DNA from 2 places in the Janthinobacterium sp. GW460-12-1-14-LB5 genome. Region 2 is predicted to be linked to the other one. Evidence: predicted binding sites of a transcription regulator. Region 2 holds the regulator's gene; the other holds the start of a gene.
What was found. The regulator sigma-54, encoded in region 2, starts transcription at its own class of promoters, with help from an activator protein. The targets are predictions, from matches to a motif close to TGGCANGNAANCTGCTTT.

Region 1 (11,975 bases), on a different contig from region 2:
CGCTGAGCCTGCGCGTCGAGTCCGGCGCCATTGCTGCCAGCAAACAGGATTTCGACGTCCTTGTTGCTCAGGCGCACATGCTGGATCAAACCCTGCTCAAGCATCTGCGCCACGCTGAGTTTCTCGAACACGTCCATGCGGATGCGGGCGATCTGGTCCGGGTCGCGGCCTTGCGCGAAGCCCAGCTTTTTGCGCGACACTTTCAAGGCCGATGCCAGCACGCTCTGGTTGATGATGCGCACGGAAGCCGTGGCCTTCGACACGCCATCGATATCGGCGTGGGTCGCATCTGGCGCGCGTTTCTTCTTGGCATCGATGGCGATATTCTGTTTCAACGACAAGCCTTGGTACTGTTTGACGAATTGAAACAGCGGCGCTTCGCCCAAGCCATCGAGAAACACGGGTTCGTGTTGCGATAGAACAGACACATCCAGAAAACTGCCCTGCGGATTGATGGCAATCAATAAATTGACGGGAACGCCGGAAAAGCCGGGAATCGGCGCCAGGTCCACCGACTCAAAGACATAGCCAACCAGCTCGGTCGCCGTGGCGTTTTGCTTGAACAGGGGCCAGATGGGCAAGTCGGTTTCCTTCTCGCCGACGACGAGGGGCGCGGGGAAGCGCCGCGCCAGCTCGGCCCTGGTGAGCACGCCCGCCCATGCCTGCCCCAGGATAAACAGGAATAGCCAGCATCCGATGAACAAGCGCAGTATCCGCATGCATAGTGCTCCGTGCGGCGCCGCAGCTTCCGGCGCCGCATACATTGGTTAGAAGAAAATAATGCCGCCCAGGGACACGCCATTCATCTTCGCTTCGCCGCCCGCAAAGGCTTTCGAGCGCGTCTGCCCCAGCTCGCCCACCAGGGTGATTGCACTGTTGAGCGAGTAGTACGCACCGAGGGTCAGGTTGGCGTTCGACTTCAAGCCGCCCGTGCCGGCCGTGTTGTCGTCGTTCTTGCTGATGCCATAGGACAAGCCCAGCTTCAGCTTGTCCGTCGTCTTGTACGTGCCTTGCAGCAGCCAGTTCTTCGACTTGGTATCGCCCTGGTCCGCATCGGACAAGATACCGAGTCCCTTGCCGCCCTGGAAGTTGACCAATACGCCGGCCGGGCCCATCTGGTAGGAGCCGCCCACTTCCACGCCGCGCATGGTCAGGTCATCGACGCCAGGCGTTTTCGAGGTGAATTTTTGCGACTTCACGCCCAGCCAGGCTTTCAAGCCCTCTTGCGCATACGTCAGTTGCACCTGCACTTGCGGGCTGGACTTCGAAGAATAGGTCGAACCTGCAACAATCGGCGTATCGGAGACGGGGCTGACCAGCGCCACGTCGACGCCAAATCCGCCCGACTTCGGCGAGCTGTACATGATCTGGCCATAATTACCCAGATAGGTGTAGCCGGCGCCGATATGGCCCAGGGTCACCCGGCCCCGCTGCGTCGCCTGCACGGGTGCGCCCGAACCCAGCAAGGTCATGTCGGACAGGATCGCATTCGCGCCGAAGATGCCGTAGTCACGCCCCAGCTTGAAAGTGCCCATTTCCGCATTGCCAAACGTGAAAAAGGCCTGGCGCACATCGACCACGCTGTTCTGGCTGATGGCGCTGTCCGTGGCCGTCGAGTTGTAGATGCCGATCAAGGCTTTCACGTCGTACTCGCCCAGGCGCGACGAGGCCGAGGTGATCAAGCCATTCGGCAGCAAGCCGTTGCCGATGGTGGTGCGATCCTTTTCTCCGCCGCAACCGAGCGCCTGGCCGCCCAGCGCCAGCCCTCCCACGGCATCGCCCGAGCACGACACTTGCGTGTAATAGGCGTTGACGATGCCGCCCACCGACACGGTCCAGTCGCCGGCCTTGATATCGACGGCTTGCGCCTGCCCCACCGCTGCGATCGTCATGACACCCAGGCTCCCCAGCTTGATCCATGTGTTCATTTCTTCTCCTCTTTCTTCTCTGTTTTTAGTGTGCACACCAGTGATTGATGTACCTCAAGCTTTGGCAATAAGCATGCCCAGCACGGTTCACAGGGAGAAAGAGAAAAAGCGCATATAAGGTGTGCAGCAGCGGATCAATTGCCCCGCACGATGTTACTTTTTTGACCGCCAGCACGCCGATCGCGCGCCTGCGTAAACAAAAAACTGACGGCCTGGGCCGTCAGCAAAAAGAAAACGCCCGGCGGACAGGGAGACGCCCATCCGAGTGGCCCGGGCGCTTCGCCCCGTTATTTCGACGCGAGCTTGAAGACCCACACGGAACCGCCCTGTTCCAGGAAGTTGACCTTCTTCGCCACTTCGCCGCCCCACAGCGGCACGGCACCACCCCAGCCGGAAACGACGGCCACGTATTGCGTGTCGCCATCCTGCCAGGTGACGGGCGGCGCCACGACGCCGGAGCCCGTCTGGAATTTCCACAGCTCCTTGCCCGTCTTCGCATCGACGGCTTTCAGGAAGCCTTCCGGCGTGCCGTAGAACACCAGGTTGCCGGCCGTACTCATCACGCCGCCCCACAGCGGCGCGTTGTTCTTGATTTCCCAGACGATCTTGCCCGTCTTCGGATCGACGGCGCGCATGGCGCCGATGTAGTCGTCAAACAGAGGCTTGATGGTGAAACCGGCACCGAGGAAGGCGCCGCCCTTCTTGTAGCTGATCGGCTCGTTCCAGATATCCATGCCCCATTCATTCGCGGGAACGTAGAACAGCTTGGTTTGCGGCGAGTAGGCCATCGGCATCTGGTTTTTTGCACCCAGGAAAGCGGGCGCGGCAAACACGGTCGTGCCCTTCTTGCCCTCTTCTCCCTTGGTCGGGTCGCCAGGGCGTCCGGCGGGAATGAAGTTCGGCCGTCCCGTCTTCAGGTCGATGCTGCTGGCCCAGGTGATTTTCTTGACGAACGGAAAGGCGTTCTGCAGCTTGCCGTTGGCCGCATCGATGACGTAGAAGAAACCGTTGCGGTCGGCCTTGCCGCCGTAGCGCTTGCCATCCATGTCGAAGGTGACGAACTCGTTGGCACCGTCGAAATCCCAGGCGTCGTTCGGCGTATTCTGGTACGCCCATTTGATCTGCCCCGTTTTCACGTCGAGGGCCACGGTGGACGACGAGTACAGATTGTCGCCGGGACGCAAATGGCTGTTCCACGGCGCCGGGTTGCCCGTGCCAAAATACGCCAGCTTGGTCTGCGGATCGTAGGTGCCGCCCATCCACGTCGAGGCGCCGCCCGTTTTCCACAGGTCGCCCGGCCAGGTCTTGTTCACGGTGCCGGATACGCCGTTGTCGATGGCCTTGCCATCCTTGTCGTAGCGGTGGCCCATATGGCCTTCCACCGTGGGACGGCTCCACACGAGGTCGCCCGTCATCGGATTGCGCGCCTCGACCCGGCCGACGATGCCGAATTCCCCGCCCGACACGCCCGTCAGCAGCAAGCCTTCGGCGATCAGCGGCGCAGCCGTCATCGAGTAGCCGGCCGCATAATCGTCAACTTTCTCCTTCCAGACGATCTTGCCCGTGTTTTGATCCAGCGCAACGAGATAAGCGTCGAGCGTGCCGAAAATCACCAGGTTGCCGTACAGGGCTGCGCCGCGGTTGACCACGTCGCAGCAGGGCATGATGCCGTCCGGCAAGCGATGCTCATATTTCCACAGTTTGGCGCCCGTTTTCAAGTCGACGGCAAAGATACGCGAATACGATGCCGTGACGAACATCTTGCCGTTGTGAATCAAGGGCTGCGATTCCTGGCCCCGCTGCTTTTCGCCGCCAAACGAGAACGACCAGGCCGGCACCAGCTTGGCCACGGTCTTGTCATTGATCTGCGTCAACGGCGAATAGCGCTGGCCCTGCGTGCCCATGCCGAACGACAGGACGCTGGACGGATTCTTCGCCGTGCTGTCGAGCATGGCGGTGGTGACATTGCCTACGTCGGCCGCCTGGGCCAGCGATGCCAAGCCCAAACCGATGAGTATCCCCATGATGTTTTTCTGCACAATCATCTCCCTCTGTTATTAGTATGTGTATGTATCAGGTGTTGCCGTGGTCGTGCGGCTGCGCATGCAACAAGGCGCACTCTTCATCGGTGAACAGGCGTGAGCGCGTCAAGAAGCGCTTGCCCGTGCCGTTGTCGAGTGAAAACATGCCACCATTGCCATCGACCACATCGATAATCAACTGGGTATGCTCCCAGTACTCGAATTGCTCGAGTCCCATGTAAAACGGTGTGCCATTCAAATTGCCGAGATAGATGTCGGTATCGCTGACATCGAACTCGCCCAGCGCGTAGCACATGGGCGCGCTGCCGTCGCAGCAGCCGCCAGACTGGAAAAACATCAGCGGGCCGTGACGCTGGCGCAACTTGTCCATCATTTCCAGCGCCGCTTCGGTGGCGACCACCCGGGCAATTGCTGCACTCATGGCATCCCTTTCTGCGCGCCGCGCCTGGACTACGGGCGCGGCGCCTGTTGCCGGTTTAGAAGAAGCCCAGCGCTTTCGGGCTATAGCTCACCAGCAAGTTCTTCGTTTGCTGGTAGTGGTCGAGCATCATCTTGTGGTTTTCGCGGCCGATACCCGATTGCTTGTAGCCGCCGAACGCGGCGTGGGCCGGGTACAGGTGGTAGCAATTGGTCCACACGCGGCCCGCCTGGATGGCGCGGCCCATGCGGAAGGCGCGCGAACCGTCGCGCGTCCACAAGCCGGCGCCCAGGCCGTACAAGGTGTCGTTGGCAATCGCCAGCGCGTCGGCCTCGTCCTTGAAGGTCGTCACGGACACGACAGGCCCGAAAATCTCTTCCTGGAAGATGCGCATCTTGTTGTTGCCCTTGAACACGGTCGGACGCACGTAGTAGCCGCCTTCCAGGTCGCCCGCCTGCGTGTTGCGCTCGCCGCCGGCCAGCACTTCGGCGCCTTCCTGGCGGCCGATGTCGAGATAGGACAGGATTTTTTCCAGCTGCTCCTGCGATGCCTGCGCGCCGATCATGGTGGACGAATCGAGCGGGTTGCCCTGCTTGATGGCGGCCACGCGCTTCAGGGCCCGTTCGATGAATTTCTCGTAGATCGATTCCTGGATCAGCACGCGCGATGGGCAGGTGCACACCTCGCCTTGATTCAGCGCAAACATCGCAAAACCTTCCAGGCACTTGTCGAAATACTCGTCGTCCGCATCCATCACGTCTTCAAAGAAGATGTTCGGCGACTTGCCGCCCAGCTCCAGGGTGACGGGAATCAGGTTTTGCGCGGCGTAACCCATGATCAGGCGGCCCGTGCCCGTTTCGCCCGTGAAGGCGATCTTGGCGATGCGCTTGCTCGACGCCAACGGCTTGCCCGCTTCCAGGCCGAAACCGTTGATGATGTTCAGCACGCCCGGCGGCAACAGGTCGCCAATCAGCTCGATCAACACCATGATGGAGGCGGGGGTCTGCTCGGCCGGTTTCAGGACGACGCAATTGCCGGCGGCCAGGGCTGGCGCCAGTTTCCACACGGCCATCAGGATCGGGAAATTCCAGGGAATGATCTGGCCCACGACGCCCAGCGGCTCATGGTAGTGGTAGGCATAGGTTTCCGCATCGATTTGCGCGACGGAACCTTCCTGCGCGCGGATGCAGCCGGCAAAGTAGCGGAAATGGTCGATGGCCAGCGGAATGTCGGCATTCATCGTTTCGCGGATGGGCTTGCCGTTGTCGATGGTTTCCGCCGTGGCGATCAGGCTCAGGTTCTGTTCGATGCGGTCGGCGATGCGGTTCAGGATATTGGCGCGCTCGGCAGGCGAAGTCTTGCCCCAGGCCTCCTTGGCGGCATGCGCGGCATCCAGCGCCAGCTCGACGTCTTCCGTCGTGGAACGGGCGATTTCGCAAAACGGCAAGCCGGTGATCGGCGTGATGTTGGGAAAGTATTCACCTTTTACTGGTGCAACGAATTTGCCGCCGATGTAATTGTCATAGCGTTGTTTGAAGGGATTGGCTACGCCCAGTTTGCTGATGTCTGCGAGATTCATGTCGTCCTCTATCGGGTTAATTAGAATGAAATTACTTAATTAAAATCAAACGTCCTGGTACAGATGGGGTGAGTACACGCAGTCTTCCGCAAATGCCGTGCCAGCTCGCCATCCCCCTACAAACTTAGCCTGTTTTACCCCTGTTGCAAGGGCGCGGCGTCAACGCCGGTGCGCTTTTCGGCGCATGCCCGGGCTTGCGCTGCGGGGACGGGCCTGTTTGCGTTTTGAACAAGGTGAAGGCATCCTGTTCCAATCCGGGCCAGCCCTGCTGCTGCGGCCCGTCGCCGCTGCACAATGGAACAGGTGTACCAGACTGGAACACCTGCCCTGTACCACTACCGAATCACCACACCCCATGGCAATTCGCCCACGGCAATATCGGCCACCTTGCGCGCGCTGGCCGTGTCGATGACGGAAACGCTGTTCGAGCGGCCATTGGCCACGTACAGCTTGGCGCCGTCGGGCGTGATGGCCATGTTCCACGGACGCTTGCCGACGGGAATGGTGGCCGTGACCTGATTGCTGGCCGTGTCGATCACCATCACCGTGCCGTCGATGCCGTTCGAGACATACACCTGCCTGCCGCTGGGTTGAACGGCGATACCGTTGGCATTCTTGCCCGCTGGAATGGTGGCAATCGCCTTGCGCGCGGCCATATCGATCACGTAGACGGCATTGACCAGTTCGCACGCCACATAGGCGCGGCCCGAGTCCGGACTGAAACCGATGCCGCGCGGACGCAGTCCCACGGCGATGGAAGCCACCTGACGGCGTTGCGCCACATCAATGACATCGACTTGCTCGGCCTCTTCCGCGCTGACCAGCAGCCAGCGCCCATCGGGGCTGAACACGGCGTGTTCCGGATTGCGTCCCTGCACCTTGATGTCGGCGAGCAAGACGCCCGTCTGGCCATCAAGCAAGGCCACGCTATTGTTTTCCTCGACGGCCACGGCAACGTAACTGCCGTCATGCGAAGCACTGACGCCTTCGGGCGACTTGCCCAGCGTCACCGTGCGCACGGGCGCGCCGCCAGCGTTGTCGATCAGCAGCAAGGCGCTGCTGGCGGCATCCGTGACAAACAATTGCCGCCCGGTGGGGTCGGCGGCGATGCCGCGCGGCCGCTTGCCTGCCGCGATCTGGCGCACCACCTGGTCAGTCGCCGTGTCGATCACGCTCACGGTGCCCGATTTTTCATTGGGAACATAGGCAAAGGGAGCGGCCTGAAGGGCCGTGCTGAAGAGCGCAGGCAGCAGCCAGCACACCTGGCGCAAGCGCGGGAAGAAGTTGGGCATAATCACCTTTTCAATGGCAAAACACAGGAAAAGCGCGCGGTAGCGGCGCCTCTGATAATTGCTGCATGCAAACGCCGTGCCACTGACACGCGTATAATTTCCGCCCACCAATGGAGACATGGCAGGCATATTGCTTGATACAACTATGCAGACCTGCGCCGCGCACGCGACCAGCAGGCTTTTATTCACATTGGAGAATCCGCATGCAGCATCGTTTCCGCCTGAACACCATCGCCAGCCTGTTTGTCGCCGGCAGCGCCACCCTGGCCCCCCACGTCTTTGCCGCCGAGCCCGCTGACTTGGCCGCCGGACAACTCATGGATACGGTGGTCGTCAGCGGCAGCCGCATCGCCCACCCCAGCCAGGAAGTGCCGGCCTCGATCGACGTGGTCGACAGCGCGCGCATCCAGGATGGTCAAATCCGCGTCAACGCGTCGGAAGCGCTGGCCGCCGTGCCGGGCCTGGTCGTGCAGAACCGCCAGAACTACGCGCAGGACTTGCAAATCTCGTCGCGCGGCTTCGGCGCACGCTCGGCCTTCGGCGTGCGCGGCGTCAAGCTGATCAGCGATGGCATTCCCGCCAGCATGCCCGACGGGCAAGGCCAGGCCGCCACCTTCAACCTCGATACGGCCGAGCGCATCGAAGTGCTGCGCGGACCGTTCTCGGCCATCTATGGCAACCACTCGGGCGGCGTGATCCAGCTGTTCTCCAGGGATGGGCAAAATCCCCCATCCGTCGAACTCAATGTAACGGGCGGCAGTTTCGGCGCCAGCAAGGTGGACTTGTCGGCACAAGGGCAAGCAGGCGGCATCGGCTACGTGCTCGACGGTTCGCGCTTCCGCACGGACGGCTTCCGCGACCACAGCGCCGCCACGCGCGAACAGGCGTTCGGCAAGATCACCGTCAAGCCGAATGCGGACAGCAAGCTGACCATCGTCGCCAACAGCCTGCACCAGGGTAATACGCAAGATCCGCTGGGTGCCACCTGGGCCACGTTTGCCGCCGACCCGCGCGCCGGTGAAGTCGACGCGACGGATACGCAAAACCCGAAACGCACGCTGGCCGAACGCTACAACACGCGCAAGAGCATCGACCATCAGCAAATCGGCGCCACCTACGAGCAATCGTTTGGCGATGACCGCCTGCATGTGATGGTGTATGGCGGCAACCGCGACGTGATCCAGTACCAGGCCTTCTCCAAGTTCCTGCAAAATCAAACTGTTAATGGAGTACTTAAGCATTCGGGCGGCGTGGTCGACTTCCAGCGCCAGTTCTACGGCATCGACACCAACTGGCTGCACGTGAACCAGCTGGCCGGAGGCAAGCTGAGCACCACCATTGGCATCGATTACGGCCGCTCCAGCGACGACCGCACCGGCTATGAAAATTACATTGGCAATACCTTTGGCGTAAAAGGCAAGCTGCGCCGCGACGAGCAGGATGTCGTCTCCAGCCTCGATCCGTATATCCAGACGGAATGGCAGAGCGGGCCATGGATGCTCAGCGCAGGTTTGCGCTACAGCAAGATGAAAGTGTCGGTCAACGACCATTTCCTCGGCAATGGCGACGATAGCGGTAGCCTGGAATACAGCCACACGACACCCGTGCTGGGCCTGCTGTACAAACTGACGCCGAACGTCAACGTCTACGCTAGCGCCGCGCGCGGTTTTGAGGCGCCCACCCTGAACGAACTGTTTTACTCGGGCACGGGCGGTGGTTTCAATTACCAGCTGAAACCGGCCACCAGCACCAACCTGGAAGCGGGCATCAAGGCCAGGATCGCCAACAACACGCATGTGAACGCAGCCTTGTTCCAGATCAAGACGAACGACGAACTGATCGTGGACAGTTCCAGCGGCGGACGCACCAGCTACCGCAATGGAGGCAAAACCTTGCGCCAGGGCATGGAGGTATCGCTGGATTCAAACCTGCCATATGGCTTCACGACAAAAGTGGCGCTGACCAGCCTGCACGCCGTGTATGACCAGGCGTTTGGCGGCGTGCGCGAAGGCAGCCGCTTGCCCGGCGTGCCCAGCGCCAACCTGTTCGCGGAACTGGCCTGGAAAGACACGCTGGACCGTTTCGGCGCGGCACTGGAAAGCGTGGCCAGCAACCAGGTCTACGCGGAGGATAGCAACATCGAAAAGCCGGCGCCCGGCTACACGGTGTTCAATGCACGCTTCAACGCCAAACAAAACGTAGGGAATTGGCGCTTCAAGGAATTTGCCCGCCTGAACAATCTTTTCGACAAGACCTACGTGGGCTCCGTCATCGTCGGCGACAGCAACAAGCGCTACTATGAAGCGGCGCCGGGCCGTAACTGGTTGTTAGGCGTCAGCGCCCAATACGCGTTTTAAGAACACCTGAGAAAAAGTCCATGGCCGCGTTGCATTGCCTTGTCGTACTATTCGTACTGCCTGCGGCAATGCGCCTTGCCCTGAACATTTTTCAGGCGTTCTCATGAAAAAGCCCGCGCCTCTTCCGATGCGCGGGCTTTTAAACTCAAGCAAGCTACTTCAGGGGCGAGCTTCCTTCACCCCATATTTCTCAAAGATGGTTTTCAATTCGCCGCTGGCCGCCATCTCGTTCATGGCAGCCTGCAGTAACTTGGCTACATCGAGCTGTTGCTTGCTGACGGCCAGGCCCACGGCCCAGCCGGCACGCGGCAAGCGGGCGAACGCCACTTCGCTCAAGGGGAAAGCGGGATCGCTTTTGAGCACCGACTCGATTTCCGAACGGTTCGCCAGCACGGCGTCAAGCTTGCCTGCTTGCAATTGCTGCAAGGCTTCGGCGGCCGTGTCGAAGATCCGCACGTCGTCGCGGTACTTGCCATTGTCCTCGCCCAGCATCAGCATGGCGGCGATCGAGACCTTTTCCACGCCGATGCGCTTGCCAGCCAGCGAGGCGACGCCATCGAATTGCGGCACGGCATGCGCACTGCGCGCCAGGCGCACGGTTTCCACGTAATACGGCGCAAAGATCTCGACCTTGTCGTTGTCCGCCATCAATTTCTTGTCGACCGGCACGTGCAGCATCACGTCGGCGGGGCCATAACCGAGGTAATGCCCCTTCCACACCATATTGCGCAAATCGTCGTTGAGGTTTTCGCCGGCGGGAAATGGCAGCAAGCTCAGTTTCAAGCCCAGCTTTTTCGCCAGCGCTTCGGCAATGTCGATATCGATGCCCGTACCCTTGTCGGAAAACGGCGCGAACTCGTTGTACACCGCCACTTTCAGGCTGCCCGACTGCTGCACTTTCTGCCAGTCGGCGCGCGCCGGCGCGGCTGCGCACAGCGCCAGGCAAGCGAGCGAGAGCATCGCGCGCGTGCCCCGGAATTGAAATGAACGCATGGGACTCCTTCGTGATCAATTCGGCTTAATTGGATTCGCGGCGGGTTTCCAGGTAGGTCTTGATGGCCCACATGGCTTCCTGGTTGAACACGCCTTCGAACGGCGGCATGTACACGGCGCCATTACGCACTTTACCGTGGCGGATAGTCGACAGGAAATAATTGTCCGTTTCCTTGTAGCAAGCCTGTTTCTTTGTCTCATTCTTGATACCGAAACAATCGCGGTCCAGCTGGCGCAAGTCCGGCGCGATGCCGCCGGAGATGGCTTCAATGCCGTGGCAGCGGGCGCAATTCTGGTTGTAGGCGGATGTCCCCACCGTCAGGGCCAGTTTGTTGCCCCGATACGGGTTTTGCTCGAGCCACTTGTCGCCCACCTTGGGTAAACCCGTGGTGTCGACACCTTGCGGCGTGACATTGCCATGCGCATAAGCTTGCGGCAAGGTCAGCAGGGAAGTGAGGGCAACGGCGCCGGCGGCGGCTACGCCGAGCAGGGTGCGGATGGAATAGGTCATGCTGGTCTCCTTGGTTTTTTTAGTGAATATCCAAAGAAGAGCAAATGCCATGCCATGCTTGCGTACCCCACATCTGGCTGCCCATGTATCAATTTGGAACAGCTGCAACAGGTATTTGTGTCACCGCGTACGTCAGACGGCGGCCACCGTGCAGATGCTGGCCCGCTCCTGCTGCTCGAAAGTAATACGCACGGGTAAAAATCTGGCAATCACTTCCGCATTCGTCAACGCATGCTGCGACACCTTGTTGCAGCTGAAGCTACCGCCACCGGCCAGCGCCATCGGCAGCAAGAGCTGGTCGGCCAGGTGCTCGCCCACGGCCGCGTCCGTCTTGAGATAAGCGCGCACCTCGTTCAACAGGCGCTTGGCCACGGATTCGGCCAGCAGGGACTTTTCGCCGAACGACGTAAATACTTCCGTGACGTGTTCATGCTCCAATGTCAGCAGCAAGACGTTGCCCGGGCCCTGCTCCGCCGGCAAGCCGACGATGCGCAGCTGCTTGCCGCTCCAGCCCATGCCGCTGGCGACACGCTCGAGCTCGCGCTGCGCCACGTTCACATGCACGCCCGCCACCACGCTTTCCGCATACCCCGCCTTCCGTTCGCCGCGCTGCAGCAATACGATGGGCCGCAAGCGCGGGCACGGCTGCACGGTGGCCAGCACCTCGCCACCGCCTGCGGGATGAAAGCCATAGCGCTGCTGCGTAATCTCTACCTCGGCGCCCATCTGTTCCAGGATGCGGCCATATGCGCGCTGCAAAAAATGCACGGGCGGCGCCATGGCATTGTGCGTGCCGCCGCTGATGCGCACGGTGGACGGCCCATCCGCATGCAGCAGGGTTGGCAACAGGGTTTG
Region 2 (11,975 bases):
TCCTCTTCCGTGTCGGGCGTGAGCACGACGAACGGGTATTCCACGCGCCAGTCGGTGGCGTCCGTCACGTGCGACACGCGCGTCATGCCGTCGAAGCGCACATTGTGCTTTTCCGTGTAGCGGCCCAGCACCTTGACCGTGCGCTTGCGCAAATCGTAGGTCTGGCGGAATTCGTCGCCAAAGTCGGCCACGGCCTTGCTGGCTGCCTTGAGCAGCAGTTCCACGTTATGGCTGCGCGCCTGCGCCACGTCCGGCGCTTCACCGCTGGCGGCAGCGTCGCCGCCGGCCGCATCGATGGACAGGCGGCGCTTGTCGACTTCGGCCAGGCGGTGATGCAGGGCGTCGATCAAGCCTTGGCGGCGCTTCGGGTTGTCGAGCAAGTCATCCTGCAGATACGGGTTGCGGCGCACGACCCAGATGTCGCCCAGCACCTCGTACAGCATGCGGGCCGAACGGCCCGTCTGGCGGGCGCCGCGCAGCTCGTCGAGCAGGCGCCAGGAGTCCTCTCCCAACAGGCGTATGACGATCTCGCGATCGGAAAACGACGTGTAGTTATACGGGATTTCGCGCAGGCGGCTTGCTGCGGGACCATTCGGCGTTTCTGCCAGTAAAGCTTGGATATGTGCGGGAGCGTTCATGGAGTGTGGTGACGATGTGGACTGGACCCTAAAGACCCATTTTATCTTATTGCGCCGCACCATGCGGGAACAGCCTTATGCCGCCCAAGGTTTAAGCACCTCATCCACTACCATAGCAAATATGGAAAAGTCTTCCTTTACATGAATAAAAAACCAGAATGGCTGTCTTTTTTAAGCAAAAATGCCAAGAATCACGGCTGCCTGCAAACTATCAACCTGCCCAAAAATGGGGCAAACGGGCGTTGTAGCAGCCCCATTCAGGCCAGCATCTGGCCAATCCGGTGCCATACGCCATCGGGGATGTAGAGCAGCAAGCCCGTCATCGTAAGATAGCGCGCGCATTTGCCGACGGCCATGTAGGCCACGCTGGGCCAGAATGGCAGCTTGAGCCAGCCGGCCAGGGTGCACAGGGGGTCGCCCACGATGGGCAGCCAGGCCAGCAGCATGGTCTTGGCGCCATAGCGGGCCAGCCAGCGGAACCAGCGCGTGTCGCGCTCCTTGGCGAACGCCTGCTTGGCCCGGTAACCCATCCAGTAGTCGACGATGCCGCCCAGGGTATTGCCCAGCGTGGCGACGCCGATGGCGGCCCAGAACAGGGCGGGATTGGCCTTGATGACGGCAAACACGGCCGGCTCCGAGCCGAGCGGCAAGAGGGTGGCGGAAATAAAGCTGATCAGAAAGACCGATGTCAGCCCGACTTCCGGTGCTGCGATCAGCTGCAGCAGCCAGGCGATTGCGGATTCGATCATGGAACACTTCGCGATGCGGTAAGGCTCTCCATTATAATGAAGAGCAGCTTGCGCGCCGCACAATCCGCGCCGACCAGCAAGGGCCCACCGGCCCCTAGTTCCACAGAGCATTATTGTCGCCAGGCTATCCGCCGCGGCGCAGCCACTATCGCCCGACACGCTCCAGACCCTTTCTGGCCCAGAATCACTTGCTTGCAGACTATGAACATCGACTACCTCAAGAAAATCCTGACCGCCCGCGTCTATGACGTCGCCACCGAAACGCCGCTGGAACTGGCCCCTGCCCTGTCGCAGCGCCTGAACAACCAGATTTACTTCAAGCGCGAAGACATGCAAAGCGTGTTCAGCTTCAAGATTCGTGGCGCCTACAACAAGATGTCCAAGCTCAGCGAAGCGGACCGCAAGCGCGGCGTGATTTGCGCGTCGGCCGGCAACCATGCCCAGGGCGTGGCCCTGTCGGCCGCGCGCATGGGTTGCCGTGCCGTCATCGTCATGCCGACCACCACGCCGCTGGTGAAGGTCGAGGCGGTCAAGGGGCGCGGCGGCGTCAACGTGGAAGTGGTGCTGCACGGCGAGTCGTACACGGATGCCTACAACCATGCGCTGACGCTGGAAAAGGAACAGAAGCTGACCTTCGTGCACCCGTTCGACGATCCGGACGTGATCGCCGGCCAGGGCACGATCGGCATGGAAATCCTGCGCCAGCACGCCGGCCCCATCCACGCCATCTTCGCGCCCATCGGCGGCGGCGGCTTGATCGCCGGCATTGCTGCTTACGTAAAACAGATTCGCCCCGACATCAAGATCATCGGCGTGCAAAGCGTCGATTCGAACGCCATGGCCCGCTCGCTGAAGGCCGGCGAGCGCGTGACCCTGAACGACGTGGGCCTGTTCGCCGATGGCACAGCCGTGCGCCTGGCCGGCGAGGAAACCTTCCGCCTCGTGCAGGCGTATGTCGATGAAATCATCACGGTCGACACGGACGCCATCTGCGCCGCCATCAAGGATGTGTTTACGGATACGCGCAGCATCCTGGAGCCGTCCGGCGCGCTGGCCATCGCCGGCGCCAAGGCCTATGTGGAACGGGCCAGCCTGACCAAGCACCCCGTCAACAATGAAACATTGATCACCATCGCCAGCGGCGCGAACATGAATTTCGACCGTTTGCGTTTTGTGGCGGAACGGGCCGAGCTGGGCGAATTCCGCGAAGCCGTGTTTGCCGTCACCATGCGCGAACAGCGGGGCAGCTTCAAGCGCTTCTGTTCGCTCATCGGCGCGCGCAACGTGACGGAATTTAACTACCGCATCAGCGATGAAAAAGCCGCGCACGTGTTCGTCGGCATTCAAATTGCCGACAGGCATGAATCAAGCGTACTGGCGAAGACCTTCGAAGAACACGAATTCAAGACCCTGGACCTGACGCACGACGAACTGGCCAAGTCGCACATCCGCCACCTGGTGGGCGGCAAGAGCCGGCTGGCGCAGGACGAGCTGCTGTACCGCTTCGAATTCCCCGAACGCCCCGGTGCGCTGATGCGCTTCCTCGACAGCATGGCGCCGAACTGGAATATTTCCCTGTGTCACTACCGCAGCCAGGGCGGCGACGTGGGCCGCATCCTGATCGGCCTGCAAGTGCCGCCCGATGAAATGGGAGAATTCGCCCGCTTCCTCGATACCCTGGGCTACCGTTATTGGGATGAGAGCAGTAATCCCGTCTACAAACTGTTCTTGGGCTAAATAGCGAATTCACCCCGGTATTGCACTGGGGTGAAATAGGCTACCATGCGTGCTTGACCGAATTCACGCCACACGACCATGACCACCACCAACGACCTCGCCGAACAATCTCCCCTCGGCAAAAGCTCCGCCTACCGCACCGATTACGCGCCGGAATTGCTGTTTCCGATTCCGCGCCAGGGCAAGCGCGACGAGCTGGAACTGCACGGTACATTACCGTTTTTCGGCCTCGATATCTGGAACGCCTATGAACTGTCGTGGCTGAACCAGCGCGGCAAGCCGCAGGTGGCGATTGCCAAGGTCAGCGCGCCGGCCGATTCGCCCAACATCATCGAATCGAAATCGTTCAAGCTGTACCTGAACTCCTTCAACCAGACCAAACTGGACAGCCCGGAAGCGCTGTTGATCTTGCTCAAACAGGATTTATCGAACGGTTTCGGCGCGCCCGTGCAAGTGGAACTGACCTTGCAGGAAGATTTCGGCAAGCTCAAAATGGGCGAATTCGATGGCGTGCTGCTGGACCGCCTGGACCTGGAAATTACGCAATACACGCCCTCGCCGCTGCTCTTGAAGGCAGCGTTCGATGATGCGCCGGTGGAAGAAAAACTCGTCTCGCACTTGCTCAAATCGAATTGCCTGGTGACGGGCCAGCCCGACTGGGGCAGCGTGCAGATCGAGTATGCGGGACCGCAAATCGACCAGGAAAGCCTGCTGCGCTACCTGATCGGTTTCCGCGAACACAATGAATTCCACGAGCAATGCGTGGAGCGCATCTTTGTCGACATCTTGCGCCAGTGCAAGCCGCAAAAGCTGTCCGTGTATGCGCGCTATACGCGCCGCGGCGGCCTCGATATCAATCCCTGGCGCAGCAACTTCAGCACCGGGGCGATGCCGGGCAATCTGCGCAATGCGCGCCAGTAACGCTAGGCAACACCGCGCAACACCCCAAAACCATGCCAGCAGGAATGTTGGCTGTGTTTTAAAACAACGTTGCAGTAGTGCAGCAGAGCATGTCAAAGACGCTGAAAAATCGGAAAATCGGCATTCGGCGGCGGAAAAACCGGCGCACCGCGTGTTTTTAATCAAGAAATAGCCGATACACGCCGATGTTATTTTTTTGCTAAAATGATGACCACGTGGGCTGTAGCGCCCACTGCGCCCGCAGCGGGCGTATACTGTTGAGAATTGGCGTTACAGGCCGCGAAAACAGGCCTATAATTCGGCTCGCAAGCCCTCTGCGCATTGCACCATTTCATTGAGTGTCATGACTAATCTTAGCAAAATCTTATCCCTCGAAAACGTCCTCCTGGACCTGGAAGTCTCCAGCAAGAAGCGCGCTTTCGAGCAAGCCGGCCTGATCTTCGAAAACAATTACGGCATCGCCCGCTCTACCGTCTCGGACAATCTGTTTGCCCGCGAACGCCTGGGCTCGACGGGCCTGGGCCATGGCGTGGCCGTGCCGCATGGCCGGGTCAAGGGCAGCAAAACCCTGAAATCGCCGCTGGGCGCCTTCGTGCGCCTGGCCGAGCCGATTCCGTTCGAATCGCCCGATGGCAAGCCCGTCAATCTGCTGTTTTTCCTGCTGATTCCCGATCATGTCACCCAGCAACATCTGGAAATCCTGTCGGAAATCGCCGAAATGTTTTCCGATGACGCCTTCCGCACGGCATTGGCCACGGATCCGGAACCGAAATCCGTGCATTCGCGCATCGTCAATTGGCAACCCAGTCTGCAAGCGGCGGGTTAAACTTCAGGTATTCCTCCACTCCTGAAGAAGACTGCCATGTTGCAAACGCCGCTGACGATACAACGCCTGTACGACGACAATCGTGAAAGTCTGCAACTGGGCTGGTTCGCCGGCTTCCCCGGCGGCGAGCGCCTGATCTCGGGCGACGTCTCGTCGGCCGCCGACCAGGTGGGCCACTTGAACCTGATCCATCCGGGCCGCATCCAGGTCTTTGGCCACCAGGAAATCAATTACTATCAGCGCCTGAAGGTCAACACGCGCACCCACGTGATCGGCGAACTGATCGCCGGCGGTCCGCCCGCGCTGATCATCGCGCAAGGGCTGGAAACGCCGCCCGACATTCTCGCCATCTGCGACGAGCAAAATATCCCCCTGTTCTCGACCCCGCTGCCGGCCGCGCAAGTGATCGACTTCCTGCGCGTCTACCTGTCGAAAAAACTGGCGCAGCGCATCATCATGCATGGCGTGTTCATGGACGTGCTGGGCGTGGGCGTGCTGATCACGGGCGATTCGGGCCTGGGCAAGAGCGAGCTGGGGCTGGAGCTGATTTCGCGCAGCCACGGCCTGGTGGCCGACGACGCCGTCGAATTTTCGCGCATCGCGCCGAATATGATCGAAGGCCGCTGCCCGCCCCTGCTGCAAAACCTGCTGGAAGTGCGGGGGCTGGGTTTGCTCGATATCAAGGCCATCTTTGGCGAAACGGCCGTGCGCCGCAAGATGCGCCTGAAACTGATCGTGCACCTGGTGCGCCGCAACGCGCTGGAAGAGGAAGTCGAGCGCCTGCCCTTCCTGTTCCCCACGGAAGACGTGCTGGGCTTGCCCGTGCGCAAGGTCGTCATCCCCGTCGCCGCCGGCCGCAACATCGCCGTGCTGCTGGAAGCGGCCGTGCGCAACACGATTCTGCAGCTGCGCGGCATCGATACCCTGCAGGAGTTCATGGAGCGGCAACGTTTGGCAATGAGCGGCGATTAGCGTTGCAAGGAGTTCACCCATGCATGGGTGAACCGTTACGCAGGCGGAGAGCAAGGCTCTCCGAAACCCATGCTCCACCAACGCCTCGCCATGAGTGGCGATTAACAACGCAGGTCGGATTAGCGGGGCCGCCGAGGTGGGGCAAGGCCCCGCGTAATCCGACAACATTGTTGGCGCGTGCAGCAAAGAAATACTACAGTCCAAATTGCAATAATTTGTAAAGATCATTGCATCGGGAGCGCAGCGCCGGTCTTTATTGTATGATCGGGCTATGCATATCGTCCTTATCACCGGAATATCCGGCTCCGGTAAATCCGTCGCGCTCAATGTGCTGGAAGATACCGGCTACTATTGTGTCGACAACCTGCCGCCAGCCTTGCTGCCGAGCCTGGTGCAAACCCTGCTGGACGAAGGCACGCCGCAGCTGGCCGTGGCCGTCGATGCGCGCAGCGCCGAGTCGCTCGTCAGCTTGCCGCACAATGTGGCGCTGCTGCGCGACCAGGGGCACGACGTCAAGGTCATGTTCCTGACAGCCACCACGCATTCGCTGGTGGCGCGCTTCTCGGAAACGCGGCGCAGCCACCCTCTGTCGCACGAATTGCGCCCGAACCAGAATCCGGCCAGCCGCCGCACCCTGATCGAATGCATCTCCGAAGAGCGCGAACGCCTGTCGGCCATCGAGCAATTGGGCCATGTGATCGATACCTCGGAACTGAGCGCGAACAAACTGCGCGCCTGGATCAAGGATATCGTCGCCTCCGAACGCGCGCCGCTGACCCTGTTCTTCGAATCGTTCGCCTTCAAGCTGGGCGTGCCGCTCGATGCCGATTTCGTCTTCGACGTGCGGGCCCTGCCGAATCCGTATTACGACCTGGCGCTGCGCCCGCTCGACGGACGCGACGCTCCCGTGATCGCCTTCCTCGACGCCCAGCCGAGCGCGCTGGAACTGCTGGCCGACATCCGCGCCTTCATCGAGAAATGGTTGCCGTCATTCAAGTCCGACAACCGCAGCTACCTGACGGTGGCCCTGGGCTGCACGGGCGGCCAGCACCGCTCCGTGTACATGGCGGAGCGGCTGGCGCAGTATTTCGGCCCCAACGAGCGGGTCGTGCTGCGCCACCGCGAGCGTTCTTAATCAGTCGAGGTGGCGCAGCGGATGCGCTTGCGCCGGCCAGACGGGGGCAAAGAAACGCGCCACCATGCTGGCATCGACCTCGTCCAGGGTTGAGGGGTTCCAGCGCGGCGCATTGTCCTTGTCGACCACCAGCGCGCGCACGCCCTCGAGCACTTCGCCATGCGCGAAATTGTGGCGCACCAGCGTGCGCTCCATGCGCAGGCAGTCGGCCACGCCCAGGTGGGCGCCCCGCTGCAGCAATTCCAGGGTCACCGACATCATCAAGGGCGAGCGCAGGCGCATGGCCGCCAGGGCCTTCGCGGCGAACGCGCTGTCGTCCTGCGCCAGCGAGGCCATGATGGCGGCCACCGAACCCGCGCCGAAGTGGCGGTCCAGCGCCGCGCGCGCCGTGGCCAGGGAAGCCGCGCCCGCCTCGGCCTGGAACGGCGCCGCCAGCGCCTTGATGGCCACCGGCAAGGCCTCGCCCGGCGTCGAGTCGAACAGGGCCAGCAGCGCCCCCATCTGCGCCTCGGGCAGATACACATCGGCCAGGCCCGTGTACAGGGCATCGGCCGCACCGATGGTCAGGCCCGTCAAGCCCAGGTACAGGCCCAGCCGGCCCGCCAGGCGGGAAAGAAAGTAACTGCCGCCCACGTCGGGGAACAGGCCAATATTGACTTCCGGCATGGCCATGCGCGTGCGGCCCGTGACGATGCGCAACTGGTTGCCGGGCCCGGCTTGCGCCACGCCCATGCCGCCGCCCATCACCACGCCGTCCATCACGGCGATATACGGTTTCGGATAAAAGTGAATGACATGATTTAACGCGTATTCTTCCGTAAAGAAATCTTCCAGCAGGGCGCTGCCGCCTTGCGGCGTGGCCAGGCCCGCATCGTAAAAGAAACGGATATCGCCGCCGGCGCACAGGGCCTTTTCGCTGCTGGAGCGGATCACCACGGCGTCCACCTGCGGATCGTCGCGCCAGGCCAGCAAGGCAGCGCTCAGGGTGCGCACCATCTCCAGCGACAGGGAGTTCAAGGCTTTCGGGCGGTCGAGCACGATGTGGCCCGTGCGGTTGCGGATGGAGGTCTGGACGAAGTCGCTCATGGCAGGCAGGAAAGAAGTGAGGATGGCGCATTCTAGCGCTTTCACCACGGATATTGCGTCCCGCAGGACGCAAAAAAGGGCGCAATGTGCGCCCTTAGTTGATCACAACTGGGGGAAGCCGGTGGCCTTAGACGGCGACGACGGCGTCTTCCTCTGAGTTGTCTGGCAGATGCTTGATCGCCTCTTTACCGTGCCCTTGCACTTTGGTTTTGTACTTCATCACTTGCCTATCGAGCTTGTCGATCAGGGTATCGATCGCGGCATACAGGTCGTGCGCCAGGCTTTCCACATAGACGGTCTTGCCACTCAGACGCAGGTTGACTTCGGCCTTTTGACGTTTTTCTTTCTCTTTGAGGTTATCCACGGTCAGAATCACGGCGATATCGATAACTTGATCGAAATGACGTTTCACGCGCTCCAGCTTCGTTTGTACGTATTCACGGATGGCTGGTGTCACTTCGAGATGATGTCCGCTGATGGTGAGATTCATACACACTCCTAAAGATGATCGGGTTCGTGCGGTCCATCGTATCCGGCCCGCAGAGGAACCGAAAAAAACTTACAAACACTTACGCAGGCTCACTGGCGGAATTTTCAATGCTTCCCGGTATTTGGCAACAGTACGTCGCGCAATCACCATGCCTTGTTCCCCCAGCATGTCCGCAATCTTACTGTCGGATAAAGGATTTTTAGGGTCTTCTGCTCCTGTCAGTTGCACGATCAATGCCCGTATCGCCGTCGATGACGCTTCGCCCCCCGCTTCGGTGGCGACATGGCTACCAAAGAAATATTTCAACTCGAACATGCCGTGCGGGGTCAGCATGTACTTTTGAGTTGTTACCCGCGAGATAGTACTCTCGTGTAAACCCAGTGTATCAGCTATTTCACGGAGCACAAGGGGGCGCATGGCAACGGCCCCATGCGAGAAAAAGTTCTTTTGTCTTTCTACTATCGCCTGTGCCACGCGCAGGATGGTATCGAAGCGCTGACGCATATTCTTGATCAGCCACTTGGCCTCCTGCAACTGCGCACCCATGGCGCCCTCGCCCTTGCCCTGCTTGAGCAAGTTGGCGTACATGGCGTTGACACGCAGGCGCGGCATGACGTCGTTGTTCAGGGTGACTTGCCAGCCATTGCGCGCGCGCTTGACGACGACGTCGGGCACCACGTAATCGGACACGTCCGAGGCGAACACGGCGCCCGGGTGCGGATTACACTGGCGAATCACCGTCTGCGCCTCGCGCAAGTCTTCATCGTCGCAATCGAGGGCTTTTTTCAGCTTGTTGAAATCGCGCTGGGCAAACCAGGCCAGGTGCTTTTCCACGATGACGAGGGCCATGCGCCGCGTCACCATGGCGACGTGCGGCAAGCGCCTGATTTGCAGCGCCAGGCATTCGGACGCATTGCGCGCGCCCACGCCCGGTGGATCGAAACTTTGCAGCAGCGACAAGGCCGTGCGCATCTCGTCGGCGTCGATTTCCAGCTCTTCCGGCAGGCGTGCCAGGATGTCGTCGAGCGATTCCTCCAGGTAGCCATTGTCGTCGAGCGCGTCGATGATCAGCTCGACCAGCGCGCGGTCGCGCAACTCGAGCACCGTCACGCGCATCTGCTCCATCAGGTGCTCGCGCAGGGTGCAGTGATGGGCCTCCAGTTGCGGACGCGAATCTTCATCGTCGGGCGCCTTGCCCCGGCTCGCCTCGCTCCAGTCGCTGTCGCCGCCCTCCGCGGCGGCCGGGCCCTCGCCCGCCTCGCCGTCAAACCCGTCCGCTTCGGCCGGTGCGGCGGGCGCCTCCTGGCCTGGCGGCTGGGGCGGCGCTTCGGCCGGCGCGGCCGTGGAACTCAGGGCGCCGTCGGACAGCAGGCGCAGCGAACGGTCGAGCGGATCGTCGAGGCGTTCGAGCAAGGGATTGTCCGTCAGCAGCTGCTCGAGTTCCTGGTGCAATTCCAGGGTGGATAATTGCAGCAGGCGTATCGATTGCTGCAACTGCGGCGTCAGTGCCAGGTGCTGCGACGTGCGCAGCTGCAATGATTGTTTCATTGGCTCACATGCGGAAGTGTTCGCCCAGATAGACCCGGCGTACCGACTCGTTCGCGATGATGTCGTCGGGGCGTCCCGACGCCAGCACCGAGCCCTGGTTGATGATGTAGGCACGGTCGCAAATACCCAGCGTCTCGCGCACATTATGATCGGTAATCAGCACGCCGATATTGCGCTCCTTCAAGAAACGCACGATGCGCTGGATTTCGATCACGGCGATCGGATCCACGCCGGCAAACGGCTCGTCGAGCAGCACGAAACGCGGGTCGGTGGCCAGCGCGCGGGCGATTTCCACGCGGCGGCGCTCGCCGCCGGACAGGGACAGGGCCTGGTTCTCGCGCAGCTTTTCAATCTGCAAGTCGGCCAGCAGTTTATCCAGGCGCTCCTCGATCTCGGCCTTCTTCAGGGGACGGCCTTCGACGGTCTGGATTTCCAGCACGGCGCGGATATTGTCTTCCACCGTCAGCTTGCGGAACACGGACGCTTCCTGCGGCAGGTACGACAGGCCCATCTGCGCGCGGCGGTGGATCGGCAGGCTGGAAATGTCCACGCCGCTGATATCGATGCTGCCGCCGTCCGACGGCACCAGGCCGACGATCATGTAGAACGAAGTCGTCTTGCCGGCGCCGTTCGGCCCCAGCAGACCCACCACTTCGCCGCATTCGACTTGCAGCGAGACATCATGCACGACTTGGCGCTTGCCATAGGTTTTTTGCAGCCCGCGAACGATCAGGGTGCTGCCACAACGGGTATTGTCCATTATTTCTTTCCTGGCGCGGGCGTAGCCGGCGCTTTCTCCGCCGCCGGCGCCTTGTTCTTCGGCTGGATCACCATGCGCACGCTGCCGCCATCGGGGGTGCTGGTGCCGCTGTCGGAATTTTCCATCGCAAACACTTCCTTGCGGCTGTCATACGAGATGAAGGCGCCATTGGCCACGTCGGTCACTTTCGTGCCTTCCAGGCGCGTCAGCTTGGCCCTGGAAAACAGTTTCACCACTTCCGTCTTGTTGTTGTATTCCACGCGCTCCGCTTCGCCTTCGACCCACAGGTCGCCCGCGCCATCGCGCTTCTGGCGGAAGGTGGCCAGCTTGCCGGGATCGGCCCAGAAGGTGATGAACTGGTAGCCTTGCGGATCTTCCGTGATCAGGGCCCGGCCCGCCTTCATGGTCAGGGTCCCCTTCACCAGCACGACGTCGCCCGTCAGGGTACGCACCTGCTTGACGTCATCGACGTGGCCGCTACGTGCCGTGATGACGGCTTCCTTCTCGGAATCGGCCTTCTCGGCATGCGCCCCCCCTATCATGGCCAGGGAAAATACGCTCAACAGCAAGATCTTCTTCATAGTATGGTTTCCTTGTTTCATTCTGTCATTTTGCCGCCGCGGCCGGGCGCGGTTTCGGCGGGAGGACCATGCGCAGCGCATTCTGCACTTCCACCACGCCGGTGGCATTATTGGCCTTCATGCCGATGCCATTGATGCGCGAGGCGCCCGTCAGGATATCGACCGGCACGTCCGTTTCCATTCTTTCCTCATCCGGGAACACCGTCAGCGCCTCCGTCCTGACCGTCAGGTTCTGCGCCTTCGGACTGGCCGCGCGGTCGATCACGACATTGCGGTGCAGTTGCAGCCGGGTATTGTCCTGGTCGATATGCGCCAGTTCCGCATTCATGTTCAGCGGCGGCATGCCTGGCGTGAGCTTGCGCACGAAGGGCTGGTCGATATCGGACGAATCGTCGAGCGGATAATGCGTGAGCTTGGTGCCCGAGACGATATAACTGGGCTTACCCGTCAAGTCCATGCGCACCAGACTAAAATTGGTAATGAAATAGTCGGGTTCATCCAGATGCTTGCTGGCCGTGATGTCCTGGCCATT

Region 1: a site for sigma-54 is predicted at 6,053-6,070, ahead of adh (aldehyde dehydrogenase). Genes of this name have one in related genera too.

Annotation. Positions count from the first base shown of each region.
Region 1 is NZ_JBWKYD010000045.1:4,743-16,717, forward strand. Features, by position in the region: gene AC07X6_RS27960 (4Fe-4S binding protein) at 1-719, opposite strand, end outside; gene AC07X6_RS27965 (porin) at 768-1,928, opposite strand; gene AC07X6_RS27970 (PQQ-dependent methanol/ethanol family dehydrogenase) at 2,216-3,952, opposite strand; gene AC07X6_RS27975 (DUF779 domain-containing protein) at 4,002-4,391, opposite strand; gene adh (aldehyde dehydrogenase) at 4,447-5,967, opposite strand; gene AC07X6_RS27985 (beta-propeller fold lactonase family protein) at 6,303-7,259, opposite strand; gene AC07X6_RS27990 (TonB-dependent receptor family protein) at 7,463-9,616, shown strand; gene AC07X6_RS27995 (substrate-binding periplasmic protein) at 9,776-10,609, opposite strand; gene pedF (cytochrome c-550 PedF) at 10,635-11,120, opposite strand; gene rtcA (RNA 3'-terminal phosphate cyclase) at 11,253-11,975, opposite strand, start outside.
Region 2 is NZ_JBWKYD010000004.1:114,397-126,371, forward strand. Features, by position in the region: gene AC07X6_RS05145 (DUF3683 domain-containing protein) at 1-638, opposite strand, end outside; gene AC07X6_RS05150 (YqaA family protein) at 896-1,387, opposite strand; gene ilvA (threonine ammonia-lyase, biosynthetic) at 1,589-3,124, shown strand; gene queF (NADPH-dependent 7-cyano-7-deazaguanine reductase QueF) at 3,203-4,045, shown strand; gene AC07X6_RS05165 (PTS sugar transporter subunit IIA) at 4,389-4,871, shown strand; gene hprK (HPr(Ser) kinase/phosphatase) at 4,908-5,843, shown strand; gene rapZ (RNase adapter RapZ) at 6,115-6,978, shown strand; gene AC07X6_RS05180 (3-hydroxyisobutyryl-CoA hydrolase) at 6,979-8,064, opposite strand; gene hpf (ribosome hibernation-promoting factor, HPF/YfiA family) at 8,192-8,554, opposite strand; gene AC07X6_RS05190 (RNA polymerase factor sigma-54) at 8,624-10,102, opposite strand; gene lptB (LPS export ABC transporter ATP-binding protein) at 10,107-10,862, opposite strand; gene lptA (lipopolysaccharide transport periplasmic protein LptA) at 10,862-11,443, opposite strand; gene lptC (LPS export ABC transporter periplasmic protein LptC) at 11,469-11,975, opposite strand, start outside.